DNA from 2 places in the Yersinia hibernica genome. Region 1 is predicted to be linked to the other one. Evidence: predicted binding sites of a transcription regulator. Region 1 holds the regulator's gene; the other holds the start of a gene.

Region 1 (3,428 bases):
AACCTTGAGTTTGATCATGCTGATATTTTTGATGATCTCAAGGCTATCCAAAAACAATTCCACCATTTGGTTCGCATTGTGCCGGGGCAGGGTAAAATCATTGTTCCAGATAATGATAACCACCTAAAACAGGTGATGGCGATGGGATGCTGGAGTGAGCAAGAGTTTGTCGGCGAAAGTGGCAGTTGGTTGGCCCGTAAAGTATCGACGGATGCCAGTGTCTATGAAGTGCTCCTTGAGGGGGAATTAGTCGGTGAGGTCAGTTGGTCACTGGTGGGCGAACACAATATGCATAATGGCTTGATGGCTATTGCAGCAGCCCGCCATGTTGGCGTCTTGCCCGCAGATGCATGTCGCGCTCTCGGGGATTTTATTAATGCCCGTCGCCGGTTGGAATTACGCGGTGAAGCTCATGGTGTCACGGTTTATGATGATTTTGCTCATCACCCAACGGCCATCCTTGCCACATTAGCGGCTCTGCGCAGCAAAGTCGGCGGCACGGCGCGCATTTTGGCGGTGCTGGAACCGCGTTCTAACACCATGAAATTGGGGTTATGCAAAAACGAACTCGCCCCCTCATTAGGGCGCGCGGATGAAGTATTTCTGTTCCAGCCGCAACATATTCCTTGGCAAGTGGTGGAAGTGGCTGAAGCCTGTATTCAGCCCGCGCATTGGAGCGCTGACATTGATACTCTGGTTGATATGATTGTGAAAGCGGCGCAGCCGGGTGATCACATTTTGGTGATGAGCAACGGCGGGTTTGGTGGAATTCACGATAAGCTGTTGAGTGAATTAGATAAAAAAGCCGAACAGGAATCACTGCCTCAGGATTAAAGTGGATAAAAAAAGCCCCCGTCGAGCGGGGGAAAAGGGTTCGTCGGATAGACGACGAGGGATTATTCGGTTGTTGTGCAGATTGAACTGACCAACTTGTTTCAATGAATATTCTATTCAATCTGCTGCAATGAATATCTCAACAGATTGAATAAACCATCATGTTCCAAAGTATGCCCCTCTGAGCGGGGCATTTACTTTCACTCTGGCAGCTGAATTTTATTTATAAATCTTGGCTGTTGCGTGCCAATTATTCTCTTCGCGTGCTTCGATAACTTTGTATGCTTTAGCCCCCATGGTATCTGCTTTATCAGACAATGCCTGACGAATATCAGAAGGCGCTCCATTCAAGCCACTGACGGAAATAGTCCCCATCGGCTGCAAGTTAACTGCTTGATTTTCACTGATTGAATCAGCTGAAAAAACACCAAATGACAGAGCAGATAGAATGCTTATGGTTGCGATTGTAGTTTTAACTTTCATATTATTGCCTCTATTTATTCTTTTATCACTTCGATGGAAGTGTGATTTACGTCACGAAAATGAGTATACAGCTAGTCACTAAGAATATTAATAGCGCGCTAATAATATTTAACGTCACTTTATCGTGAGTTACTATTTTTTAAGAACAAAAAGGAATAAAAAATGATTAAAAAACAGCTGTTTTACAAAAAAATGTAATCTTATCAAATTGATAAGTTCTTTTGACCAAAAGTGCGAAAAGTTATGGTGACTTTCACCATAAAGAGAATAAAAACAGGGTTGTCTGGTGGTTTTAAACAGTAATGGCAGCTAAATGCCCTATTTATGGTAGGCAGGCAATAGAGATAAACATGAAAAGAGATAATGCGGCATATAAAAGCCGCATCAGAATATTGGCCGTGAATTAAAGTTCTTGTTCGAACAAACGGAGGATAGCCTCATGTAACTGTTCGACGGTGAAACCCCTAGCTGGAGTAGTGAAAATAGTGTCATCCCCCGCGATGCTGCCGAGAATACCTTCCGCTTTACCTAATGAGTCCAGCAGACGGGCGATCAATTGGGCCGCTCCTGGGCTGGTATTAATCACCACAACCGAATCATTATAATCGACATCTAATACCAGATTTTTGAGCGGGCTGCTGGTTGTCGGAACCCCTAATTCAGCAGGCAAACAGTAAACCATCTCCATTTTTGCATTACGCGTTCTGACCGCACCAAATTTGGTCAACATGCGCGAAACTTTGGACTGGTTAATATTTTCAAAGCCTTCTTCCTGCAAGGCCAAAACAATTTCGCCTTGAGAACTGAATTTCTCTTCTTTCAATAACGCTTTAAACGCCTTGATAAGATCTTCTTGTTTGGCGGGGTTACGCATTTTTTGTGCCCTGAACAGTCAATAGTGAATAGGATTATTATGCATATAAATGAATTTTTATTCAACACGACTATAGAGTATTGGTGATAAAAGCACTGATATCAAGGTGCGCTGGAATTGTAACATTATCCTGCTGTTACGATTATGCTAAATCAACTTTTATTAACATTCGAGTCGAGTAACTAAAATGTTATTAAAATGATGTTGTTTTGATGTAAAGGAAGGGTGTAATGTAACCGCCGATTAACCGGTCACGAATACCGTGAAGGAATTTTAGAATAATGTGCGCTATATCATTAATGAATAAGCGATTTAATCTAAAATACACCAACCTTATGCGCTTTTTTGATGCGTGATATCTCAATCTGACTGTTAATAGATTGTGTTTAAAATCGCAATAAACTAAGGTTCGTAAATAGATGAATTCACGGCAAATTTAAATTAAATATAATAAGGAGTATAGGATGAAAGTTGCAGTTCTCGGTGCCGCTGGTGGTATCGGCCAGGCCCTCGCTCTTCTACTCAAGACCCAGCTTCCTTCAGGTTCAGACCTCTCTTTATATGATATCGCGCCAGTGACCCCTGGTGTTGCGGTTGATCTGAGCCATATTCCGACCGCTGTTAATATTAAAGGCTTCAGCGGTGAAGATGCTACCCCGGCCCTACAAGGGGCAGATATTGTTCTGATTTCTGCGGGTGTTGCACGTAAACCCGGCATGGACCGTTCAGACTTGTTCAATGTCAACGCGGGTATCGTTCGTAATCTGGTTGAGCAAATTGCCCGCACTTGCCCGAAAGCATTAATCGGTATTATTACTAACCCGGTTAATACCACGGTGGCGATTGCAGCCGAAGTGCTGAAAAAAGCCGGTGTTTACGACAAAAATAAATTATTCGGTATTACTACACTGGACACCATTCGTTCGAACACCTTTGTTGCTGAGCTGAAAGGCAAGCAACCTCAGGATATCGAAGTGCCGGTTATTGGCGGCCACTCAGGTGTTACCATCCTGCCATTACTTTCACAAATTCCAGGAATCAGCTTCACAGAGCAAGAAGTTATTGATCTGACTAAGCGTATCCAGAATGCAGGGACTGAAGTTGTTGAAGCTAAAGCCGGTGGCGGGTCTGCGACTCTGTCTATGGGGCAGGCTGCTGCGCGCTTTGGCCTTTCTTTGGTTCGCGCTCTGCAAGGCGAGAGTAATGTGGTGGAATGTTCTTACGTTGAGGGCGACGG
Region 2 (3,428 bases), 1.6 Mb from region 1:
ATAAATAAGTCATAAAAAGTCAGATAGAAAATAGCATTAAGACGGACGCGGGGTGGAGCAGCCTGGTAGCTCGTCGGGCTCATAACCCGAAGGTCGTCGGTTCAAATCCGGCCCCCGCAACCAATTATTCAGCATTTTTTATCACCATAAAGCACCCTCAAGGGTGTTTTTTTGTTTCTGGCTTTCTCATTATCTCAAGCCCTGACCAGCAAGGGCTATTCTGCCCCTGCTGATATCAATCAATCTGACTAAACTCGAGCCACCGCCCCGCCATTCGCAAAATAGGCCTTGATACCCGCAAAGATGGATTCAGCAACTTGCTGCTGGAAATGGCTGGTTCGCAATTTCCTCTCTTCCTCCAAATTACTAATAAACGCGGTTTCGACCAAAATTGATGGAATATCAGGGGCTTTCAATACTGCGAAGCCCGCCTGATCAACCCGATTCTTGTGCAGTTTATTAATCTTCCCCATGCGGTTCAGCACTTCTTTACCAAATTTCAAGCTGTCATTGATAGTGGCGGTTTGCAGCAAATCAATCATTGTGTGGTCAAGATAGCGATCCCCACTCTTGCTCACCCCACCAATCTGGTCCGCCTCATTCTGTGTTTGTGCCAAAAAGCGTGCCGCCGTACTGGTTGCCCCTTTGGTCGATAATGCAAAAACTGAAGAGCCTCTGGCAGCCTGGCTGGTAAAGGCATCGGCATGAATCGAAATGAATAAATCCGCACGTAGCTTGCGGGCTTTAGCGACCCGCACTTTCAGTGGAATAAAGACATCTTCATTGCGCGTCATAAATACCCGCATATTCGACTCTTTCTTAATCAGTGCCTGTAAGCGGCGGGCAATTTGCAGCACAATGTCTTTCTCACGGGTTTTATTTCGGCCAATAGCGCCAGGGTCTTCCCCACCGTGTCCGGGGTCTAGCATGATAATAATCGGCCTATCCCGCCCGGCCTTACCCGCTTTCGGCGCTTCTGCGGGCAACGTGCGCTCCACATTGCCTTTGTTGTAATCTTCCAATAATGCCAACAGCGGATCATCCTCAGCCGAGGTGGTGCCCTCTTGCGGATACAAATCGACAACTAAGCGGTTTTTGAATTCAGCAAAAGGCTTAAGGGTAAATAATTGTGGGCTGATGCTTTGCTTCAACTCCAGTACCAGCCGGACGGTATTTTTATCAAACTGCCCTATTCGCGCCTGTTTCAGATATGGATCACTGGACTGAACTTGCTTGGTCATCTCTTTCAACACGCTATTGAGATGCACACCTTCAATATCAACCACAATGCGATCCGGGTTCGTCAACGCGAATTGACGATACTTAAGCGGTGTATTGGATTCCAGTGTGACTCGGGTATAGGTTGAGGAGGGCCAAATCCTTACGGCAATAATGTGTGAAGCAGCTGCAAATCCAACCCGAGTGACACTCAGTAGCCAGGCTGCGGCGGCACCTTGTAGTAAACGGCGACGCCCAGAATTATGATTTGAATCTGCCATGTAACTCCAAAGTCACTACCAAAATATGAATAAAAATCGAACAAAAAAAATTTACGAGGAAAAACTTTAACGAATCGATCCCACGCTGTCATCAGAAAAACATTTTTATGTTATTCAATTTATTAATACGCATGTGCCATACATATGCATTTAATAGCAATTTCTTGCTTGCCATCTTGATCAAAAAAGAATAAAAATACAAAAATACCGAATAAAAATTCAAAGAGGGCTTGCCGTGAAGGAACGTAGTACTGAACTGGTTCAGGGATTTCGCCACTCAGTTCCCTATATCAATGCGCACCGCGGCAAGACATTTGTTGTCATGCTAGGGGGCGAGGCGATTGAGCATGAAAATTTCTCTAATATCGTCAACGATATAGGTTTGCTGCATAGCTTGGGGATCCGGCTGGTCGTGGTATACGGCGCCCGCCCACAAATCGACGCCAATTTGGCACAGCACCACTACGAGCCGCTCTATCACAAACATACCCGAGTCACCGATGCCCGGACGCTAGAAATGGTGAAGCAGGCTGCGGGCTTATTGCAGCTGGATATCACGGCAAGATTATCAATGAGTTTGAATAATACCCCACTCCAAGGCGCGCATATCAATGTGGTCAGCGGCAACTTTATCATTGCCCAACCCTTGGGTGTCGATGATGGTGTTGATTATTGTCATAGTGGCCGTATTCGTCGAATCGATGAGGATGCTATTCATCGCCAATTAGACAATGGCGCTATTGTGCTGCTGGGGCCGGTTGCGGTGTCAGTCACTGGCGAGAGTTTTAATCTGACCTCTGAAGAAGTTGCTACTCAGTTAGCAATCAAACTGAAAGCGGAAAAAATGATCGGTTTCTGCTCATCCCAAGGGGTGACAGACAATGAAGGCAATATTATTTCAGAACTGTTCCCCAATGATGCGCAAAAGCGAATTGAAGATTTGGAGCAGGAAGGCGATTACAACTCGGGGACGGTACGTTTTCTGCGTGGTGCAGTAAAAGCTTGCCGCAGTGGTGTGCGCCGCAGCCATTTACTGAGTTATCAAGAAGATGGAGCGCTGGTGCAAGAACTGTTCTCCCGCGATGGGATTGGTACCCAGATTGTAATGGAGAGTGCAGAGCAAGTTCGCCGCGCCACCATCAATGATATTGGCGGCATATTGGAGCTAATTCGCCCGCTGGAGCAACAAGGTATTTTGGTGCGCCGCTCACGTGAGCAGCTTGAGATGGAAATCGACAAATTCACCATTATTGAACGGGATAATCTGACTATCGCATGCGCGGCACTTTATCCATTCCCCGAAGAGCAAATCGGCGAAATGGCCTGTGTTGCGGTGCACCCGGATTATCGCAGCTCATCCCGAGGCGAAATGCTGTTAAAGCGGGTCGCCAATCAAGCTCGGCAGATGGGTCTTAAAAAGCTGTTTGTATTAACTACCCGCAGTATTCACTGGTTCCAGGAGCGCGGATTTACACCCGCTGAAGTTGAGGTGTTACCGATTCAGAAGCAAGAATTGTATAACTATCAACGGCGTTCAAAAATTCTGCTGGCTGATTTGTAGCCACCGAGTGACACCAATGGGGCTAACTGCCCCTTGGGGTCATATCATTATCTCAGCGCATTCAAGCGGTCAACCAACCCGCTAACTCGCAGGGTGGGGGTGCGTATCGCATGGCCCAATACCGAATCGCTGCAATACAGTGTCAAACGCTGGCGGGCGCGAGTAATAGCGGTATAGACCAACTCTCGGGTTAATACCGGCATGAAATTATTAGGCAATACCAACGCGGTATGTTCAAACTCAGACCCTTGGGATTTATGGACTGTCATGGCGTAGGCTGTTTCATGGCTGGGAAGACGGCTCGGCTGCACAGATTTGATATTGCCGTCCGGCAGCTGGAAATGCACCCGCAACTCCCCCTCGCCATC

The links. Region 1 encodes ArgR, which controls arginine synthesis, uptake and breakdown. Its sites were predicted from a motif close to ANTGAATAAAAATACANT; they were not measured.
Region 2: the regulator ArgR is predicted to act here: its motif matches at 1,685-1,702, upstream of argA (amino-acid N-acetyltransferase).

Annotation. Positions count from the first base shown of each region.
Region 1 covers NZ_CP032487.1:485,541-488,968, forward strand. The annotation lists gene mpl (UDP-N-acetylmuramate:L-alanyl-gamma-D-glutamyl-meso-diaminopimelate ligase) at 1-834, shown strand, start outside; gene yhcN (peroxide/acid stress response protein YhcN) at 1,054-1,317, opposite strand; gene argR (transcriptional regulator ArgR) at 1,721-2,191, opposite strand; gene mdh (malate dehydrogenase) at 2,656-3,428, shown strand, end outside.
Region 2 covers NZ_CP032487.1:3,651,096-3,654,523, forward strand. The annotation lists tRNA gene D5F51_RS17215 (tRNA-Met) at 47-123, shown strand; gene amiC (N-acetylmuramoyl-L-alanine amidase AmiC) at 249-1,499, opposite strand; gene argA (amino-acid N-acetyltransferase) at 1,735-3,060, shown strand; gene recD (exodeoxyribonuclease V subunit alpha) at 3,108-3,428, opposite strand, start outside.